2 regions of the Parazoarcus communis genome follow, and region 2 is predicted to be linked to the other one. Evidence: predicted binding sites of a transcription regulator. Region 2 holds the regulator's gene; the other holds the start of a gene.
The links. Region 2 encodes FNR, which switches genes on or off when oxygen is low (the NO sensors DNR and NnrR bind a similar motif). Its sites were predicted from a motif close to TTGANCTAGNTCAA; they were not measured.
Positions count from the first base shown of each region.

Region 1: a site for FNR is predicted at 9,473-9,486, ahead of CEW83_RS05245 (cytochrome-c peroxidase). Genes of this name have one in related genera too.

Region 1 is NZ_CP022187.1:1,121,333-1,132,215, forward strand. Features, by position in the region: gene gcvP (aminomethyl-transferring glycine dehydrogenase) at 1-1,296, shown strand, start outside; gene CEW83_RS05215 (beta-1,6-glucan synthase) at 1,427-3,037, shown strand; gene CEW83_RS05220 (hypothetical protein) at 2,939-3,376, opposite strand; gene CEW83_RS05225 (glycosyltransferase) at 3,643-6,255, shown strand; gene CEW83_RS05230 (methyltransferase) at 6,353-7,495, opposite strand; gene CEW83_RS05235 (LysR family transcriptional regulator) at 7,563-8,489, opposite strand; gene CEW83_RS05240 (ferredoxin--NADP reductase) at 8,587-9,363, shown strand; gene CEW83_RS05245 (cytochrome-c peroxidase) at 9,520-10,554, shown strand; gene CEW83_RS05250 (EAL domain-containing protein) at 10,551-10,883, shown strand, end outside.
Region 2 is NZ_CP022187.1:444,251-455,133, forward strand. Features, by position in the region: gene CEW83_RS02180 (PHA/PHB synthase family protein) at 1-1,630, shown strand, start outside; gene CEW83_RS02185 (Crp/Fnr family transcriptional regulator) at 1,750-2,436, opposite strand; gene CEW83_RS02190 (SirB2 family protein) at 2,558-2,947, shown strand; gene fnr (fumarate/nitrate reduction transcriptional regulator Fnr) at 2,965-3,705, opposite strand; gene hemN (oxygen-independent coproporphyrinogen III oxidase) at 3,828-5,219, shown strand; gene CEW83_RS02205 (sulfite exporter TauE/SafE family protein) at 5,288-6,001, shown strand; gene CEW83_RS02210 (MerR family transcriptional regulator) at 6,043-6,453, opposite strand; gene CEW83_RS02215 (heavy metal translocating P-type ATPase) at 6,525-8,759, shown strand; gene CEW83_RS02220 (heavy-metal-associated domain-containing protein) at 8,790-8,999, shown strand; gene ppa (inorganic diphosphatase) at 9,049-9,576, shown strand; gene CEW83_RS02230 (hypothetical protein) at 9,800-10,087, shown strand; gene CEW83_RS02235 (type 1 glutamine amidotransferase domain-containing protein) at 10,157-10,834, opposite strand.

The sequences.
Region 1 (10,883 bases), 680 kb from region 2:
CTGCACCCCTTCGCGCCGCGTGAACAGGCAACGGGTTACCTGCAGATGATCGAAGGGCTGGCCGACTACCTGCGCGCCGTGACCGGCTTTCCCGCAATCTGCATGCAGCCCAACTCGGGTGCGCAAGGCGAATACGCCGGTCTCGTCGCCATCGCCCGCTACCATGCCAGCCGTGGCGACACCCAGCGCAAGGTCTGTCTGATCCCGAGATCCGCGCACGGCACCAACCCTGCCACCGCACAGATGTGTGGCATGAAAGTGGTCGTCGTGGACTGCGACGAGCGCGGCAACGTCGACGTGACTGACCTCAAGGCCAAGGCCGCCCAGCACAGCAATGAACTGGCCGCGCTGATGATCACCTACCCGTCGACACACGGCGTATTCGAAGAGTCGATCCGCGAGATCTGCGCCGTCGTGCATGAAAATGGCGGCCAGGTGTACATGGACGGCGCCAACCTCAATGCGCAGGTCGGCCTCACCTCGCCCGCCTCCATCGGTGCCGACGTGTCGCACATGAACCTGCACAAGACCTTCTGCATTCCGCACGGCGGTGGCGGCCCGGGCATGGGTCCGATCGGCCTCGCGGCCCACCTCGCCCCCTTCATGGCCGACCACGTCGTCGCCCCCACGGGCGAAGCGGAGCGCGAGCACAAGGGCCAGGGCGCCGTCTCTGCTGCACCCTTCGGCTCGGCCAGCATCCTGCCGATCTCGTGGATGTACATCGCGATGATGGGCGGCAGTGGACTCAAGCGCGCGACCGAAGTGGCGATCCTCAATGCCAACTACCTCGCCAACCGACTCGGCGCGCATTACCCGGTGCTCTACACCGGCAGCAAGGGTCGGGTCGCGCATGAGTGCATCCTCGACATCCGCCCGATCAAGGCCGCGACTGGCATCACCGAAGTCGATATCGCCAAGCGTCTGATGGACTACGGTTTCCATGCACCGACCATGTCCTTCCCGGTCGCGGGGACGATCATGGTCGAGCCGACCGAATCCGAGGATCTGGCCGAGATCGACCGCTTCATCGACGCCATGATCGCGATTCGCGAGGAAGTGCGTCAGATCGAGAACGGCACCTGGGGGGCGGACAACAACCCGCTCAGGAACGCACCGCATACACAGGCGGACGTCATGGGCGACTGGGATCGACCCTACACCCGCGAGCAGGCAGTCTTCCCGCTGGCCTGGGTGGCCGAGAACAAGTTCTGGCCGAGCGTCAATCGCATCGACGACGTGCATGGTGACCGGAACCTGTTCTGCGCCTGCGTGCCGATGAGCGACTACGCTGACTGATCGCGGTCCGACCCTGCTTCCGGGTTAGAATTCACGCGCTTCGCAACGAAGCCACGCCCTTGGGCGTGGCTTTTTTGTGTCCCACTTGCAACCCCCTGCTCATCACCTTCTCACCGAAAACCGGCTACCGATGACCTCACCCAGCCCGACCCGCCGATCGCTCTGGATCGCCCTGCTGATCACCCATCTCGCCGGACTTGCAGCACTACTCGCCTGGGTGACGTCGGAAACCCGCCCGGTGCCGATGCACGACCTCCAGCTTGCCGGTGGCGAGCGGCTGAAATGCGTGTCGTACGCCCCCTATCATCGCCCCGGCCAGACGCCGTTCGACCCGGAGGCGGTGATCTCGCGCGAGCAGATCGCGGACGACCTGGCTGCGCTGGCGAAAATCACCGAGTGCGTGCGCCTGTATTCGGTAGACCAGGGCCTCGATCAGGTGCCTTCGGTTGCGCGCGAGGTCGGCATCAAGGTGCTGGTCGGGGCATGGATCGGCTACGACCGCAAGAAGAATCAGATCGAACTCGACCACGCAATCAAGGTGGCCAACGACAATGCCGATGTGGTCACGGCGCTGATCGTCGGCAACGAAGTCCTGCTGCGACGTGAGCGCACCGTAGATGAGATGCGCGAGCACATCACCTATGCGCAGTCCAGGACGGAAGTGCCCGTCACCTATGCCGACGTGTGGGAGTTCTGGATTCGTAACGACAGCCTTGCCGACGCGGTCGACTTCGTCACCGTCCACATCCTGCCCTTCTGGGAAGACGAGCCGGTCGATATCGAAAAGGCCATCCTGCACGTTGCCCAGATTCGCACGGAAGTCGGCGAGCACTTCAAGGGCAAGGACATCCTGATCGGCGAAACCGGCTGGCCCAGCGCCGGGCGTCAGCGTGAGGAGTCGAAGCCGTCCCGCGTCAATCAGGCGCGCTACATTCGCGAATTCATCCACCAGGCACACGCCAGTGGCTGGAACTACAACCTGATCGAGGCCATCGACCAGCCCTGGAAACGTCGCCTCGAAGGCACGGTCGGCGGATTCTGGGGCATGCTCGATGCAGAGACCCTGAACGCCAAGTTTCCGCTTTCAGGCCCGGTTGCCGAGCGCGATGACCTTGCCACGCCGATTGGCGGAGCCGCAGTCGGTGCCGTGCTCGCCCTGCTCCTTGCTGTCGTGTCGCGCGCTGGCAAGCCCTCGCTGCTGCGCATCGCAGCGCTGACGCTGAGCGGCGCAACGACCGGTCTGCTTGCGGTGCTGCACTGGGAGCATGCGCACCTCGCCTACCGCGACGCCACAGAATGGATCGTGCTCGGCGCCGTGGCCGTCGCTGCTGCTCTATCGACCCTCGCGCTGGCGTGCTGGCAAGGGACAGCCCTGCCACGCGCGGAAACGGCGTGGGCTGCGCTGCGTCGCGGCGACCTTTCTGCCGCCAACGCGCTCGGGGCGCTGCGTGGCGTACTGCTGTTCGCAGCCGCCATCGCCGCACTGCTGCTGTTCGCCGATTCGCGCTATCGCGACTTTCCCACCCTGCTCTATCTGGCGCCGGCGAGCGTTTACGGCGTGATCGCGTGGTGGAGTCCGGCTGCAGGACGCGCCGAACGCGTCTGCGCCGCGCTCATCGTCCTCGCCGTCATCGGTCGCTGGCTACCTGAGCCCGCCAACCCGCAGGCCATCGCCTGGCTGCTCACCGGCCTCGTATTCGCCCTGCCCGCGCTTGCGCGGTCGCAGCAACACGAGCAGTGACAGCAACCCGCCGACTGCAGCGTAATCGTAGCTGTACAGCAGCAGGCCACCGATACCGCTCAGCCAGCCTGCCCAGGCAAGCCTGCGGCAGGACAGCATGAAGGCGAGGCCGCCACAGACCAGGCTGAACCAGCCCATGCGCTGCTGGTGGAAGGTCTGCACCAGCAGCCACTTCAGCGTACATGCAAGGCCACTGTCCTGCCCGGGTGCGGCGCAGTCGCGCGGCAGCAAACCGTTCTCGATCACCCCGTAACGCAGCCCCGCTGCAATCAACAGCGCGGCAAGGCCCGCAACGAGCACCGACCGACCGCCATGTTTGAACAAATTATTACCAATCACCCGGCTTTTCCCTTACAAATCAATCGTAATGCGCCCGCAATACGTCCTGTTGCAAATCAGCCCCCAGAGAATCTCCTAAGGGACTGAAATACTGAATAAAATGCTGCCCGTTGAAGCTGGAACGGACGGCGTGGATTCTGTCACATAAGCCGGGCCCGGAGTGCATTTGCGCAAGCGCGCCTGATGACACACTTCAATTCGGGCCCACAAAGCCGTGCTCGCTGTTGATCCGGGCCTACAAGCCCTTGACTGGAAACGCTTTAGACATGAAAAACGCCGCCTCGCTCACGTACCGCCTGGCCCTCGCGTTTGCCATCGCCGCGCTTGTTGCACTCGCACAGTACTGGCTCTGGCAACAATTCAACCGTGGTTCCGAAGTTGCAGGCGTGACCCAGAGCATCAAGGGATTCGCCTACAACGGGTTTCAGCGTGACCAAAGCCCGCTGCTCGGCACCTATCCTACTGACGCCCAGCTTGGTAGCGACCTCGACCTGCTCGCCAGCGCAGCCGACAACCTGCGCACCTACGGCGTCACCGACCTGCCGAGCCTGCTTGCCATCGCAGGCGAACGCGACCTGCTCGTCACCGCCGGCGCCTGGCTGGACCGCGACAAGGAAAAGAACGATCGCGAGATCGATGCCCTCGTCGAGGCCGCACGCAAGATGCGCCACGTCGAGCGCGTCATGATCGGCAACGAATCCATTCTGCGCGGCGACCTCAGCCCGGAAGAGCTCATTGTCTATCTCGACCGTGCGCGCAAGGAACTGCGCAAGCCCGTGTCGTCTGCCGAACCCTGGCACGTCTGGCTCAAGTACCCGGAACTGGCCAAGCACGTCGATTACATCACCGTACACCTTCTGCCCTACCACGAAGGCGTGCCCGTCGAGGCCGCGGTGAACTACGCTTTCGAGCGTTACGACGAACTGGCAAGAACCTTCCCGAAGAAGAAGATCGTCGTTGGCGAGATCGGCTGGCCGAGCAAGGGTCCGGTCATCGGCGCGGCCGTACCTTCGCTCGACAACGAAGCCCGCTTCATCCGCGAGTTTCTTGCCAACCCCCGCACCGCCCGTATCGACTACTTCCTGATGGAAGCGATCGACCAGCCGTGGAAAGTCGAAATCGAAGGCTGGGCCGGCGCCTACTGGGGCATGTTCAACGCCGACCGCCAGCCCAAGTTCGCGCTTGAAGGCCTGGTTCAGCGCGATCCGCACTGGAGCAAGAAAGCGAGCAACGCCGGCGTCCTTGCGCTGCTGCCGATGTTCCTGATTGCCTTCTTCCTCACCGACTGGAGCATCGCCGGCCGCATCTTTCTTGCTGGCATGATCCAGGCCTGTGTGTCGACGCTGATCGTCGGCCTCAACGTACCGGTGGACTACTACCTGACCCAGCGCGACCTGATCGGACTCGGCATGCTCATTGCCGCGACCGGCATGACGGCGGCCGTGCTGCTGTCGCATGGCTTCGAGTTCGGCGAAATGCTGTTCAAGGACAAGTGGCGCCGCCGCTTCATGCCCTTGCCGCCGCATGCACCCGACGAGCAGCCCTTCGTGTCGATTCACCTGGCCTGCCACAATGAACCGCCGGAAATGGTGATCGCCACCATCGACAGCCTGGCCGCACTCAACTACGCCAACTTCGAAGTCCTCATCCTCGACAACAACACCAAGGATGACGCCCTGTGGAAGCCGCTGGAGAAGCGTTGCGCCGAACTCGGCCCGCGCTTCCGCTTCTTCCACCTGATGAACTGGCCAGGCTTCAAGGCCGGTGCGCTGAACTACGGACTCAAGGTCACCGACCCGCGCGCCGAAGTCGTCGGTGTGGTCGATGCCGACTACGTGGTCGACCCCGAGTGGCTATCCTGTCTCATTCCGCACTTCGACAAGCCCGATGTCGCTGTCGTGCAGGCGCCGCAGGCCCACCGCGACTGGGAAACCCAGCCCTTCCGCCGCATGTGCAACTGGGAGTTCGACGGTTTCTTCCGCATTGGCATGCACCACCGCAACGAGCGCAACGCACTGATCCAGCACGGCACCATGACGCTGGTGCGCAGGCTCGCGCTCGAAGAGGTCGGCGGCTGGTCGGAGTGGTGTATCTGTGAAGACACCGAACTCGGCCTGCGCCTGATCGAAAAGGGTTACGACACCCGCTACGTGGATCACATCCTTGGCCGCGGCCTGACGCCGTCGGACTTTGCCGCGATCAAGAGCCAGCGCTTCCGCTGGGCCTTTGGTGCAATGCAGATCCTCAAGAACCACCTGCCGCACATGGTCGGCCGCAGCACGCTGAACCTGGCGCAGCGCTATCACTTCCTGACGGGCTGGTTCGCCTGGCTGGGAGATGCCCTGCAACTGGTGTTTGCGTTCGGCAGCCTGATCTGGACGCTCGGCATCCTCGCCTTCCCCAAGGCCTTCGGACTGCCGGTCACTGCGCTCGCCTTCCCGATTCTTGGTTTCATGGCATTCAAGGCCGCGCTGGGACCGATCCTCTATCGCCGCACGATGGACTGCCCGTGGAGGGACATCCTCGGTGCATCCATCCTCTCGGTCGGACTTGCACACTCGATCGCCCGCGGCGTGTTTGCCGGGCTGGCGAAGAAGAAGGGCGAGTTCGTCGTTACGCCCAAGGGCTGGAAGGCAAAGGGTGCGCTGGCCTTCTTCGGCCCGATCCGGGAAGAGATCGGCATGCTGCTGGCGCTGATCCTGGGTGCGGTTTCGCTGGTCATGACCCGCGGCGCCGACAACCTCGAAACCCAGCTGTGGGTTGGCATCCTCTGCCTGCAGTGCATCCCCTACGTCGCGTCCATTGCGTGTCAGGTGGCCGCCTACATGCCCGACCGCCAGACTGCCGACAGCGACTGCAAATTGCAGCCCGCGCACTGACGGTCGCAAACGACAGACGAAAAAACGGCGGGCTCAGGCCCGCCGTTTTCTTTTGCTGGTGCCCGCCCGTGGGCAGGACGACAGAACCCGTGCAGGCTCAGGCCGCCGCCAGCCGCCACAGTGAGGTCATTTCTGCCGACCGGGCATGGTGCAGCGGATCGGACTCATCCGTGGCACGTGAATGCCGGGGCCGGATTTCCGTGCGCGCCACGACTTTCAGGCCATTCTTCGCGATCTCCTCCTGCAGGAACTCACGGCTGCGCAGGCCGAGGTGCTCCGCGAGGTCGGACAGGATCAGCCAGCCTTCGCCACCCGGCGTCAGGTGTGACGCCAGTCCGCTCAGGAAGCCCTTGAGCATGCGGCTGTCGGGATCGTACACCGACTGCTCGAGCAGGGAACTGGCGGCGGCCGGCAGCCAGGGCGGGTTGCATACCACCAGCGATGCGCGGCCATCAGGAAAGAGGTCGGTGGTCTCGATCTCGACCTTGCCGCTCATGCCGAGGCGCTCGATATTGTCGCGTGCGCATGCGATCGCGCGCGGCGACTGATCGGTCGCAATCACGCGTGCCACGCCACGCCGAACCAGCAAGGCTGCCAGCACGCCGGTACCGGTGCCGATGTCGAACGCAAGTGCCTTGCCCGGCAGCGGCGCCTTGGCGACGAGATCCACATACTCGCCCCGCACCGGCGAATACACGCCGTAGTGCGCGTGGATCCGCGCGCCGAGTTCCGGGATTTCAACGCCCTTCTTGCGCCACTCGTGCGCACTGACGACCCCGAGCAATTCACGCAGGGACACGACAAAGGGCCCCGTGCTCTCGCCGTAAGCCTCAACGCAGGCTTCGCTGATATCCGGCGCACGGCGCAGCGGAATGGTGTAATCCTCGCCCACGGGAATCAGCAGCATGCCGAGAATACGGGCACGCTGTGCCTGCGACTGCCGATAGAGGTGGAAGGCATGGGCCGGCGTCACATCGGCCGCCTTGGCCTTCTTGCGCGCAGCCTTTTTCGGTTTCGGCTCGGCGCGCCGCGCCACCGCCTGCAACAGCAGGCGCGCGTTCTGGAAGTCGCCACGCCACAGCAGGGCCGTGCCCTCGCACGCAAGACGGAAGGCCGTATCCGCGTTCATGGTGTCGTCGGCCATCTGCACGCGACGCGGTGGCGGCGTCCCACTTTCTGAATGCCAGCGCGCAGTGCACGCTTCGTCTTGTTCGATCCAGCTCAACTGGGGATCAGTCATGGTCGGAAACTCCGGAATGATTGAAAACCTGTGCGCACCGCGGCGCTGCAGGATGAAAATGCGGCGGTCAGGGGACCGCGGGCAATGAAATTTCGTGGCTGCGCTGAGCGCCGGACGTCAGCGCCCGGCAATCGTCGAGAAAGGTTCTGATCGCTGCCGTATGGTACTTCCCGCGGCGCCAGATGAACTGAAAACGACGCCGCAGATCGAGCTCGGGGGTCTCCACCGGGACCAGGCTGCCACGCCTGAAGGCATCGCGCAGCGCCAGCCTCGAGATGCAGCCAATCCCAAGCCCGCTCTCCACTGCACGCTTGATTGCTTCCGTGTGCTCGAGTTCGAGCTGAACTCGCAGCCCCCCCTCCCAGTGGCGCAGGGCCTGCTCGAAAGTCTCGCGGGTACCCGATCCGCGCTCGCGCAGAATCATCGGCTCGGCTGCAATCTCTGCCAGGGTCGCAGTGGACTGCTGCGCCAGGCGGTGGGACGGCGCGCAGAACACCACCAGTTCGTCGTCCACCCAGGGTTCGATCTCGATCTCACGATCGAGAACCTGCCCCTCGATGAGGCCAAGATCGATTTCATGATGAAGTACCTGGGCCACCACGTTGGCCGTGTTCTGCACCTGCAGTTGAACATGGCTTTCCGGATGTCGTTGCAGAAAGCCCGAAACAATCAGCGGCAGCAGGTAATTGCCGATGGTCAGCGTCGCCCCGACCCGCAGGCTTCCGAGTCCGCGCTCCCCACGCAACAGCGCCTCTACCTCCTCCGCACGGTCCAGCAGCTCCACCGCGCGCGGCAGCAGCAGACGTCCCTGCTCATTCAGGTGCAGACGCCGGCCGTGACGATCGAACAGCTGATGCTCGAACTGGTTCTCCAGTTCTGCGAGCGCCGCGCTGGTCGCCGATTGCGACAGGTTGAGCGCTTCGGCGGCACGCGACACATTGTCACTGCGGGCGATGGCAACAAAGGCTTCAATCTGGCGAAGGGTGTACTTCATATTCATAAAACCGGTAAGGCTTAGCTGAATTATCCACCATTCAGGTAAAGAAGCGCCGGTAAACTTCGCTCATCACTCATTCACCCAAGAGCACGCCATGAGCAATCTGAATCAGGAACGCATTCTCAGCGTCCATCACTGGAACGACTCCCTGTTCAGTTTCCGCACCACCCGCAACCCCGGCCTGCGCTTCGAGAACGGACAGTTCGTCCTGATCGGCCTCGAACTCGACGGCCGTCCGCTGACGCGCGCCTACAGCATCGCCAGCCCCAACTACGAGGAGCACCTCGAGTTCTTCAGCATCAAGGTGCCCGACGGTCCGCTCACTTCGCGCCTGCAACACCTGCGCGAAGGCGACCCGATCGTGGTCAGCAAGAAGCCCACCGGCACGCTGGTGCTGCACGACCTTCGCCCCGGCCGCAACCTGTACCTGATGTCCACCGGTACCGGACTGGCACCTTTCATCAGCGTCATCCAGGACCCGGAAACCTATGAGCGTTTCGAGCGCATCGTCCTGATCCACGGCGTGCGCCATACCTCCGAACTCGCCTACGCCGACTTCATCGAGAAAGACCTGCCCGAGAACCCCTGGTTTGGCGAGTCCGTGCGTGAAAAGCTCATCTACTACCCGACTGTCACCCGCGAACCCTTCCGCAACAACGGCCGCCTGACCGATCTCATCCGCTCCGGAAAGCTGCTGAGCGATTGCGACCTGCCGCCCCTCGACCCCGCGCTTGACCGTGCGATGATCTGCGGCAGTCCGTCGATGCTCGCCGACTGCTGCACCCTGCTCGACGAACGGGGCTTCCAGATCTCCAAGCGTATCGGCGAACCCGGCGACTACGTGATCGAACGTGCGTTCGTGGAGCGCTGAACAATCGACCGGCCCGCTTGTTTCGGCAACCGGGCCGGTACGCAGGACGGCATACCACGAAAGGAATATCTTTAAACTTCTCCCGAAGTGCGAAGAGTTCTCAAATTCCTTGATCAGGGTCAAATTGGCTGAACTCTGCGGAAGTATGATTCCACAGTGAAAAACAGTACGCCTAATTTTGTTATAGCTGGCCTGCTGACCGTATTTGCTGCCACTCTGGTCATCCTGACCTGGCGTGAAGCGCCATCGGCAGCCTCCTCATCGCCCACCACACTGATGATGGCCGATGTCATCCGGCGCGCGGAGCCGATTTCCCCCCTGCCGGCCGATCCGCAGCTTATAGACCCGCGTCGCGCCGGCCTCGGCGAACGTCTCTTTCACGATCCTGTGCTGTCGGTCGATTACACGATCTCCTGCGCCAGCTGTCACCCGCTCGACAGGGCCGGCGCCGACGGTCTGCCCGCCTCCAGAGGGGTGGGTGGCGCACCCGGCACCGTCAACACCCCGACTGTATTCAACGCCGCCCTGAACTTCGCTCAGTTCTGGGACGGACGGGCCGCAACGCTGGAAGAGCAGGTTGCCGGCCCGCTTCACAACCCGGTGGAAATGGGCTCCAGCTGGAGCCTGGTGATCGAGCGTCTGAACAAGAGTGACGACTATCGCAGCCTGTTTGCCGAGCTCTATCCACAGGGCATCAGCGCGGAAACGATCGCCGATGCACTGGCCGCTTTCGAGCGCAGCCTGCTGACACCCGGAGCCCGGTTCGACCAGTACCTGCGTGGCAGGACCGACGCCCTCAGCGCCGATGAGATCGAGGGTTACGCCCGTTTCAAGAGTCTCGGTTGCGCCAGCTGCCATCAGGGCGTCAACGTCGGCGGCAACCTGTTCCAGCGCTTTGGCGTGATGGGCGATTACTTTGCCGACAAAGGCATGAGCAACCCGGCCGACCTCGGCCGTTTCAACGTCACCGGCCGCGAGGAGGATCGATACGTTTTCCGTGTCCCGAGTCTGCGCAACGTCGCCCTTACCGCGCCCTACTTTCACGATGGCAGCGTCGAGACACTGGACGATGCAGTAGAGATCATGGCGCGCTATCAGCTCGGCCGACCGCTCACCAGGGAGGACCGTCGGCTTCTCGTGGCGTTTCTGCACACGCTCAGCGGCAGCTTTCGTGGAGCACCCCTGAAATGAGCGCCCACGAACGGCCGACACTGCTGCCCACCATCATCAGTCGCACCGGCTTCGCGTGGATGCTGGTCGCCATCGTCATTGCTGCCAGCCTGCTGAGCTGGCTGTTCCTGCGCGCCGATGCGATCTCGCCCCAGGCGCACGAGCACTATGCGCGCGAACTCAGGCTGTTGCGTCAGGCGGACGCCGAACTCAACGCTGCGGTGCTGGCCAGCCGCGTCGGCATTCAGCTTGACTTCGACACCATCGGCACGGCAACCGGCGAACTGCACAAGGTGGTGTCCGAGCTCGAGGACGTTCCCGGCTTTCTGTCCGCCAGCGACCGTCTTCAA
Region 2 (10,883 bases):
GCCGCTCGTCCATGCCCAGCTTGCATGGCTGGCGCATCCACAGGAACTGGCGGAGCGCTTCACCCGACTGTCGACGGACCTGTGGAAACTGCAGCTGCACTCGGTCAATCGCATGCTCGGGCTGGCGAGTTCGGACCCGATACGTCCTCACTCCGACGACGCGCGTTTTGCCGATCCCGTATGGACGGAGTATCCGACCTGGGATTTGAGCAAGGAGTGGTACCTCGCTTTCACCCGCAACATGCAGGACATGCTTTACGACACCCCCGGGCTGGCGAGCAAGGAGCGCAGGCGGGCGGCATTCTGGTGGCGTAATCTGCTCAACGCGATGGCCCCCACGAATTTCTTGTGGACCAATCCGGTAGCGATGCGCAAGGCCGTCGAAACCAACGGTGAAAGCCTGACCAATGGCTTCAAGAATTTCCTCGAGGACCTCAAGGCCGGTAATGTCCGGATGACCGACCCGGACGATTTCCATGTTGGCGAGAATCTCGCCACGACGCCAGGCGAGGTGGTCTTTCGCAATAACCTGCTGGAGGTGATCCACTACGCGCCGACGCAGCCAAAGGTGCATGCGAAGCCGATCGTGATCGTCACGCCGTGGATCAACAAGTTCTACATTCTTGACCTGGTGCCGCGCAAGAGCATGATCCGCTTCCTCCTCGATCAGGGGATGGATGTCTTCATTACGAGCTGGAAGAACCCCGGCGCGTCCATGCGCGATTGCAGTTTCGACGATTACCTCACCGAAGGCGTGCATGCCATCATCGAGTGCGCGCGAAGCTTCACCAGGCAGGACAAGGTGCATGCAGTTGGCTACTGCATCGGAGGCACTGCACTGTCGATGTACATGGCATGGGCAAACCGCCATTTCCCTGAGGACCAGGTGCCGGTTGCGGACTGGACCCTGTTGACCACGCTCGTCGATTTTCACAAGCCGGGCGACATCGAGGTGTTCATCGACGAAGCCAGCATCCGCTACATCATCGACAACATGGCCAGCAAGGGCTATCTCGATGGCAAGGAAATGGCTTCCGCATTCCGCCTGCTGCGCTCGAACGGCCTGATCTGGCATTACGTTGTGCAAGGCTGGCTGTACGGCGAAACGCCGCCGCCATTCGACGTGCTGTACTGGAACATGGATACCACGCGTATGCCGTACGCGATGCATTCGTGGTACCTGCGCGAGCTTTACCTGAACAACAAGCTGATCCATCCCGACGCACTCGAGGTGGCGGGTGAGCCGCTCGATCTCGGCCGTATCACGCAGCCGCTCTACGTCGTTTCCGCAGAGGACGATCACATCGCGCCGTGGCTGCAGACTTTCCGTGTGATTAACCATGTCACCGGTCCCAAGCGCTATGTGCTCTCGAGCTCAGGCCACATTCTTGGCATCGTCAATCCGGTCGTCACGCCGCCCAAGCGCAAGTTCTGGGCCGGTGAAGCGCATCGCTCGGATACGGCCGAGCAGTGGCGCAATCGCACTGAAGAGCAGGCGGGCAGCTGGTGGACCGACTGGATGGACTGGGTCAAACCCCACGCCGGAGAGCTGATCGAGGCGAGGCCGGCGGCAAGCGAGCAGTTTCCTTCGCTCGCACCGGCGCCGGGAACCTATGTGCTTGAGTCCTGAGTGCGCTGGCGCGTGAAGGCTTCGGCTTTCAGCACCCGGGTATCGTGAAAGACGGCCTCTTGTTCGTTCAAGAGGCCGTTGCTTTTCGGGGGACGGCAAGGACTTGAGCGGGCGAAGTGCTACCCGCTGTAGCGCGACAGTGCCTGCGGATTGTGAAGCGTGATGCGCTTGCCGTGAACGGTGATGAGACCATGGTCTGCCAGGTCGTGAAAGATCCGCGAAAGGGTCTCGGGCGTCAGGTTCAGCCGTGACGCGATGACCTGCTTGCTCGTGGGCAGGGAGATGTCGCAAGCCTTGGTGCCATCCTCTTCGGTTTGCTGGAGGAGGTAACCGATCACGCGCTGTGTGCTCGAGCGCAGGGAATAGGTTTCTACGTCGCGCACCATGTTATGCAGGCGGACCGCCATGCCTGCCAGAAGCTTGCGTGCAAACTGCGGATCCTGATCGATCAGGTCGGATACGACGTTCTGGCCGATATGAAGCAGCGACATGTCGGTAAGCGCTTCGGCAAAAACGGGGTAGGGGCGGTTCATGAACATCACCGCTTCGCCAAAGCTTTGCTGCGGGCCGACGATCTCGACCACTTTCTCGTTGCCCTGAGCTGACGAGAAGCCGAGCTTGAGCTGCCCTTCGGTGACGAAATAGAAACCGTGGGCAACGTCGCCGCGCTGAAACAGCAGTTCACCCTTGCCCAGGCGGCGTTCGCGGGTATAGCGTGCAACACGTTCCAGCTCACTCTCCGACAGCTCCCCGAACAGGGAGATCTGACGGAGCTGGGTAAGGATGTCTGCGGCGGTCTGGTTCATTCCGTGCTCCTGCATTTCACTTTCGATTCTAGCCTGCGTGGCTGAATCCTGTTTGTTCTGTCATTGTTCGGCGCCCGACCAGGGCGCACCGGTCAGCATTTTCCCCGAGGAGGAACGAAAGATGTATCAGGCGATCAAGCACATCCACGTCACCTGTGTGATTCTGAGCCTTGCCGGCTTCGCGCTCAGGGGAGTGTGGATGCTTGTTGACAGCCGTCTGCTCACACATCGTCTGACGCGCGTCCTGCCGCATGTGGTCGATACCGTGTTGCTTGGCAGTGCGATCACGCTGGCGGTGATGATCGAACAGTACCCGTTGCAGGCACCGTGGGTGACGGCCAAGGTCATTGGCCTGATCGTCTACATCCTGCTGGGCGCCGTTGCCCTGAAACGTGGCCGAACGCGCACCGTGCGCGGGGCTGCGTTTGTTGCTGCGCTGCTCGTGTTCAGCTGGATCGTGTCGGTCGCGCTCAGCAAGAACGTCGGCGGCTGGTTCGCCGTCTTTGCCTGAGCGCGACAGTCCGGCGCTCAGCGCGCGCCGGGCTGGTGCTGAATGAGTTTCTTGAGACCGTCGTTGTCGAGAATGCGGATATGTTTCTGCTGCACCGCGACGAGGCCGTCTTCCTGAAAGCGGGAGAAGGCACGCGAGACCGTTTCCAGCTTCAGGCCCAGATAGGAGCCGATCTCTTCGCGGGTCATGCGCAGGTGAAACTCGGCGGCCGAGAAGCCACGAGCGGTGAAGCGCTGCGACATGTTGAGCAGGAAGGCCGCCAGACGCTCTTCCGCGCGCATGGAGCCCAGCAGCATCATCACGCCGTGATCGCGCACGATCTCGCGGCTCATGACCTTGTGGAACTGGTGCTGAAGGCCTTCGATCTCGCGGGACAGTTCTTCCAGCTTGGCGTAGGGAATGACGCAGACCTCGCTGTCTTCGAGCGCAACCGCATTGCACGAGTGGAACTCGGTGCTGATGCCGTCGAGCCCGATGATCTCGCCGGTCATCTGGAATCCGGTGACCTGCTCGCGACCATCTTCGAGCAGAACGTCGGTCTTGAAGGAGCCTGCACGGATCGCATAGATGGCTTCGAAGAGTTCGCCTGCGCGATAGAGCGGCTGCTGACGCTTGATCTTCCGACGCCCGCCGACAAGTTCGTCGAGGCGGTTGAGTTCAGTGTCAGTCATGCCGAACGGCAGGCACAGCTCCAGCAGATTGCATTGTGAGCATGCGGTTTTGAGCCCCGCCGCGGTGATCGGCACCGTCGCCTTCATTTGCACTGTAAACTTGCTCCGATTCCGGATTGGGGGTAGTCAGAATGTTGCCGTTGATCCAAGTCAACCACAAAACGCCGGCTTTCTGCCATTGTTAAGTAACACATCGACGCAGCCAGACCATGACCAGCCAGACAGACCTAATCTTTGATCCCCAGTTGATTCGACGATTCGACATCAACGGGCCTCGCTATACGTCGTATCCCACCGCAGACAGGTTTGTGGAGGCATTCGATGCACAAGCACTGACAGACTGGCTGGGAAAACGTGCCGTTGGCGGTGTGAGCCGACCGCTGTCATTATACTTCCACATCCCCTTTTGTAACACGATCTGCTATTACTGCGCCTGTAACAAGATCATCACCAAGGATCATGGCAGGTCTGCCAAGTATCTGAATTACCTGGAAAAAGAGATCGAAATGCAGGCGGCGGCCCTGGGGGGGACACGTCAGGTCACGCAGTTACATCTCGGGGGTGGAACGCCGACCTTCCTCTCGCACGCGGAGATGCATCAGTTGATGGATGCGGTCCGCAAGCACTTCAACCTGGTGCCGAATGGCGAGTACTCGATCGAGGTCGATCCGCGCAAGGTGGATTTCGACACCGTCGAAATGCTGGCCAACCTCGGCTTCAATCGCATGAGCGTCGGCGTGCAGGACTTCGCCGAGGACGTGCAGATTGCGACCAACCGCGTGCAAAGCGTCGAAGAGACGAAGCTCGTCATCGACGCGGCGCGGGCAACCGGCTTCAAGTCGATCAGCATGGACCTGATCTATGGTCTGCCCAAGCAGAATGTGATCAGCTTCAACCGCACGCTGGAGCAGGTGCTCGAACTCTCGCCCGATCGAATCTCGCTGTACAGCTACGCGCACCTGCCGGGACTGTTCAAGCCCCAGCGCAGGATCATTCCGATCGACCTGCCGTCAGCGGACTCCAAGCTTCAGATTCTGCAGCTTGCCATCCGTCGCCTGACCGACGCCGGCTACGTCTATATCGGCATGGACCATTTCGCGAAGCCGGATGACGAACTGACCGTGGCGCAGCGGCAGGGGCGCCTGCACCGCAATTTCCAGGGCTATTCGACCCAGGCCGAGTGCGACCTGCTTGCCTTCGGTGTGTCGGCGATCGGCAAGATCGGTCCGGTCTACGCGCAGAACGTCAAGACGCTCGACGAGTACTACGATGCCCTCGATCGCGACGAGCTGCCCGTACTGCGCGGCATTGAGCTCACCGCCGACGATCTCCTCCGGCGCTCGATCATCCAGGCGCTGATGTGCCATTTCGAGCTGTCGATCGAGTCGATCGAGATTGCACACCTCATCAAGTTCCATGAGTACTTTGCTGACGAGATCGCCGACCTCAAGGAAATGGAAGAGGCTGGGCTGGTGAAGATCGACAAGGACTGGATCAGCGTGCTGCCCGCGGGCCGTCTGCTGGTGCGCGGGATTGCGATGTTCTTCGATCGCTATCTGCGCTCGGATCGCGAGCGCGCCCGTTACTCCCGGGTGATCTGACCGGGCGGGGAGGCGCGGTGCAGCGTAGAATGCGCGCACCGCATCAAACGCTTCATAGCTGATTGAACATGCCCGAAACCGGTTATCTCGCCGTCTTCCTGATCGGCCTCCTTGGAGGCACTCACTGTGTATCGATGTGCGGCGGCATTGTCGGAGCGCTTACGGTACAGGTGCAGACGCCATCGAGTCGCAGTCGGCAGTGGCCGATTCATCTCGCCTACAACCTTGGCCGGATCACCACCTACACCTGCATTGGTGCCGGACTCGGCGCGCTGGGCTCGGTCGGCATGCTCTACGATGGCGTTCTGCCGGTCCAGATCACGCTCTACGTGCTCGCGAACCTCATGCTGGTGGCGCTCGGGCTCTATCTCACCGGATTCACCAAGCTGCTCGTTCCGGTAGAGCAGCTCGGTCACCGCCTGTGGCGCCGCATTCAGCCGCTGAGCCGTCGCTTCCTGCCTGCCCGCTCGGTCAAGCAGGCCTTGCCGCTTGGCCTGCTGTGGGGCTTCCTGCCTTGCGGACTGGTGTATTCGGTGCTGGCGACTTCCCTGGTAACCGGCTCTGCGCTGCGTGGTGGGGGGCTGATGCTGGCTTTCGGGCTTGGCACATTGCCCAACCTGATGCTGGCCGGCATGCTGTTCAAGCGTTTTCGTGACATCACGCGCAATGGCAAGGTCCGCTTCGCCTCGGGCTTGCTGGTGCTCGGCTTCGGCGTGTTTGGCCTGTTCCACGCCCAGACGCTGGGCGGGCAACTGTGGAGCGGAGTGGTGTGCGCGGTCTGAGCGCCGCCTTCAGAGCAATGGTTCAGCGCTGACGCGAGGTCTTACTCGCTCGACAGTGCGCGAAGGATCGGACAGGGGGCGGGGGCATCAGTGCGCTGACAGCACCCAACCAGTTCGGTGAGCGCGTTGCGCATTTCCTGCATCTGCCGGATGCGGGCATCCAGCAGTTCGATCTTGCTTCGCGCCAGTGCGCGCGCGCGGTCGCGGTCGGTGTCCTCGTTGAGCGCCAGCAGGTCATCGATTTCTTCAAGCGAAAACCCCAGTTGCTGTGCCCGGCGAACCGCGCGCAGACGGGCAAGTTCGCGCTCGCCATACACCCGATAGGCGCCGCGTTTCTGCTGAGGTTCTGCGAGCAGGCCACGGCGTTGATAGTAGCGGACGGTTTCCACGCCCACGCCTGCTGCCTTTGCAAGTGCGCCGATCGTAAGCCCCTTGCTTGTTTGCTCATTCATTGCTTGACTCCGTACATGAGTACGGGGTTTACACTGCGCTCTATCGAATCGTCCCGCAAGGGAGAAACTCAATGACCGCACAATCAACATCATCGGCAGGTCCGGCGCAATCAGCGTCCGCTAACGCAACGCTTGAACTCGCCATCAGCGGCATGACCTGTGCTGCATGTTCCACCCGCCTCGAGAAGGTGCTCAATCGCCTTCCCGGTGTCGAGGCCACGGTCAATCTTGCAACCGAGCGTGCAGTCCTCCACTTTGAGCCTGGCGCGCTTACGCTCGATGCGGCGAAAGCAGCCGTCGAACGTGCCGGATTTGGTGCGAGCGAGGCGGCCACCATTGTGCGTGAAGAGGCCCGTGCGAAGCAGAAAGCGGCGTGGGACGTCGAATTGCGGCATTTCTGGATTGCTGCGGCGCTCACCCTTCCTCTGGCGCTGCAGATGCCGGCCATGTTCGGCCTGTGGCCGGGCGGTGAGGTGCAGCACGACCTTGTACCGCGCTGGCTGCAGCTGTTGCTGGCAACGCCCGTCCAGTTCTGGCTTGGTGCGCGCTTCTATCGTGGCGCCTGGGCCTCGCTGCGCGGTGGCGGTGCGAACATGGACGTCCTCGTCGCGCTCGGCACCTCAATGGCGTATTTCTACAGTCTCGTGGTGACGCTGGCTGGACGGCACGATCTGCACGTGTATTTCGAAGCCTCGGCGATGATCATCACCCTGATTCTGCTCGGCAAGCTGCTTGAGGCACGGGCCAAGGCCCGCACCACGGCAGCGCTCGATGCCTTGCTGCGCCTGCAGCCGAAAATGGCGCGTATCGAACGCGATGGCATGCTGGTCGAGGTGCCGGTCGAGAGCCTGTCACCGGGTGCGGTGTTCGTGCTGCGCCCGGGCGATGCCGTACCGGTGGATGGCGTGGTCGAGGAGGGCAATTCGGCCCTGAACGAAGCCATGCTCACCGGAGAAAGCCTGCCGGTGGACAAGCAGCCGGGCGACAAGGTGTTTGCCGCCACGGTGAATGGCGATGCCGTGCTGCGTTGCCGTGCCACCGGCGTGGGTGCCAGTACCCTGCTGGCGGGCATCATCCGCCTGGTCGAGCAGGCGCAAGGCTCGAAGGCGCCCGTGCAGCGTCTGGCGGACCGCATTGCGGCGGTATTCGTCCCAGTGGTCGTGGCCATTGCCAGCCTCACCTTTGCAGCATGGTGGCTGTGGTCGGGCGATTTCCAGCTGGCCCTGATCAATGCAGTGGCAGTGCTGGTGATCGCCTGCCCGTGTGCGCTTGGCCTTGCAACGCCGACGGCGATCATGGTGGGTACGGGGCAGGGCGCGCGCGCCGGGATGCTGGTAAAGAACGCCGAGGCCCTCGAGCTGGCAGAGCGGCTGACGGTGCTCGCGGTGGACAAGACCGGGACCGTGACCGAAGGCAAGCCGGCCGTGACCGATGTTGTACCGACTGGAGGCTGGACAAGATCGACCCTGCTTGCGGCGGCTGCGGCGCTCGAGCAGAGCAGCGCCCATCCGATTGCCGCTGCGGTGGTTGAGGCCGCGCAGGCCGAGGGGCTGACGCTGGAGCGGACGAACGATGTTCGCGCCGTCGCCGGAAAAGGAGTGGAAGGCAGGGTGGGCGATCAGCTGGTCATGCTGGGCGCGCCCGCCTTTCTGGTGGCGCAGGGCGTTTCCGTTCCCGACGCAGACAGTACGCCGCTCGCCGCCGAAGGCAAGACGCTCGTCGCCGTGGCCATCGACGGCATGTATGCGGGGGTGATTGCGGTTGCAGATCGCGTACGCAGCGACTCGGCTGGCGCGGTCGAACGCCTGCAACGAAACGGTGTGAAAGTGGTGATGCTGACCGGTGATCACCCCGCAACGGCGAAGGCCATTGCCGAGCAGACGGGCATTGCGGAGTGGCGCGCCGGGGTTCTGCCGGCAGACAAGGCTGCTGCGGTGAACGCGCTGAGGGCGTCAGGCGAGCGTGTCGGCATGGCGGGCGACGGCATCAACGATGCGCCGGCGCTGGCGGCCGCGGACGTGTCGTTTGCGATCGGGGTGGGCGCCGACGTCGCGGTCGAGGCGGCGGACATCACCCTGGTGCGCAACAGCCTGCATGGTGTGGCCGATGCCATCGACCTGTCGCGCGCGACCTTGTCGAAGATTCGGCAGAACCTTTTCTTTGCCTTTGTCTACAATGTGCTCGGCATCCCCCTTGCTGCAATGGGGATGCTCAATCCCGTAGTGGCCGGGGCGGCGATGGCCATGAGCTCGGTATCGGTGGTCAGCAATTCATTGCTGCTCAAGCGCTGGAAGCCTGGGCGGTGAAAGCGGGTTGTTTCTCAAGGAGAATGAACGGTGACTGAAGTGACGATCAAGGTGGCTGGCATGAGTTGTGGCGGCTGCGTGCGCAACGTAACCGGCGTGCTCAAGGCGCTGGCCGGCGTGGATGACGCCGAGGTATCGCTCGAACAGGCCACGGCGACCGTGCGGTTCGACCCTTCGAAGGTCGATGTTGCCGGTTTGCGCCAGGCTATCGAGAATGCCGGCTTCGACTCGCCGGCGTGACCCGCTCTTATATCTTATAATTCGGACACTTTTTCCACGGGAGGGTTAAATGGGCTTAGACCTCGTAAAAGCCGGCAAGGACTTGCCGAACGATATCAACGTCATCATCGAGATCCCGGCGCAAGCCGATCCGATCAAGTTCGAAGTCGACAAGGAAAGCGGCGCAGTTTTCGTTGACCGCTTCATGGGTACTTCGATGCGCTACCCGATCAACTACGGGTACGTGCCGCACACCGTTGCTGGCGATGGCGATCCCGTGGATGTGCTGGTTGTGACGCCGTTCCCGCTGTTCCCCGGTGCAGTCATCCGCTGCCGTCCGGTGGGCGTGCTCAAGATGGAAGACGACGGCGGCATGGATGCCAAGGTTGTTGCAGTCCCCGTCTCCAAGCTCACCCCGCTGTACGACAAGGTGCAATCCACCGACGACCTGCCGGAACTGCTGATGAAGCAGACCGTGCACTTCTTCGAGCACTACAAGGATCTCGAGCCCGGCAAGTGGGTCAAGATCCTGGGCTGGGGCACGGTTGATGAGGCCCGTCAGGAGATCCTCAACGGCGTGGCCGCCGCAGCCAAGTAAGGCTTGCGACCGGCCCGGGCCGGTCTCGCACAAAAACCCGCTTTCGAGCGGGTTTTTTTATGTGGGACTGCCCGTGTCGTTGCCTTTCGGCAGCCACCGGTGCACACGCGCTTGTCGCCGTCAGGTCGTCAAAGGATCATAATCAGGGTGTTGAAACGACGATGATTGGCGATTGCCTCCGTCAATTCCTGCGGTGGTGCTCGCCATAAGGGGGCGTGTCATCATGAGCCACAAACATCTGAACCTGCTGCGCACGATCTTTCAAGACCCCGTCAACGGCAATATCCACTGGCGAGAAGTCGAATCCCTGCTGCAGAACCTCGGCGCAAGCGTCGAACCGGCGCATGGCGCGAGATTCCGTGTCGTGCTGAATCAGGTCGAATTCTTCCTGCATCAACCTCATCACAGCAGTACGTGCACCAAGCAGGACATCAAGATGCTGCGAGAGCACCTCGCGCATGCCGGCGTCAGTCCGTCTGCCTACGAAGAGCAAGCCAGACAGCAACAGTAGCCATGCGGTCCGGACACGCTCAGCCCGTTTCCACGGGCTGAGCGTGCTGCCGCTTGCATGGACCGAACTTCAGGCCAGCAGTTGCAGCAATGCCTTTGCGGCCGGTTCGGACGAGGCGGGGTTTTGCCCGCTGATCAACAGGCCGTCAGTGACGACGTAAGGCTGCCAGTCCGCTGCCTTGGCGTACAGGGCGCCGCTCTCCTTGAGCATGTCCTCGACCAGGAATGGCACCACCTTGGTCAGGCCAACGGCCTCTTCTTCGGTGTTGGTGAAGCCGGTGACCTTCTTGCCTTGCACGACCGGAGCGCCGGCGGCGGTTTTCGGGTGGCGCAGCACGCCGGGTGCATGGCAGACGGCAGTAACCGGTTTGCCGGCAGCCAGCATGCCCTCGATGAGCTTGATCGAGGCAGGGTCTTCTGCCAGATCCCATAAGGGGCCGTGCCCGCCGGGGTAGAACACGGCGTCGAACGCTGCCGCGGACACGCTGTCGAGCCGGCGTGTGTTGGCCAGTTCGTTCATGGCTGCCGGGTCGGCCTTGAAGCGTCGGGTTGCTTCGGTTTCGAAGGCGGGATCGTCACTCTTGGGGTCAAGCGGTGGCTGTCCGCCGAGGGGCGAAACCAGGGTGAGAGTGGCGCCGGCTTCCTTGAAGCTGTAGTAAGGGGCCGCAAACTCTTCGAGCCAGAATCCGGTTTTCTCTCCGGTCGAGCCGAGGGTGTCGTGTGAGGTCAGTACCATGAGAATGTTCATTTCCTGCTCCTGATCGTATAGCAATGTCTTATTGGGCCGGCGTGGGACC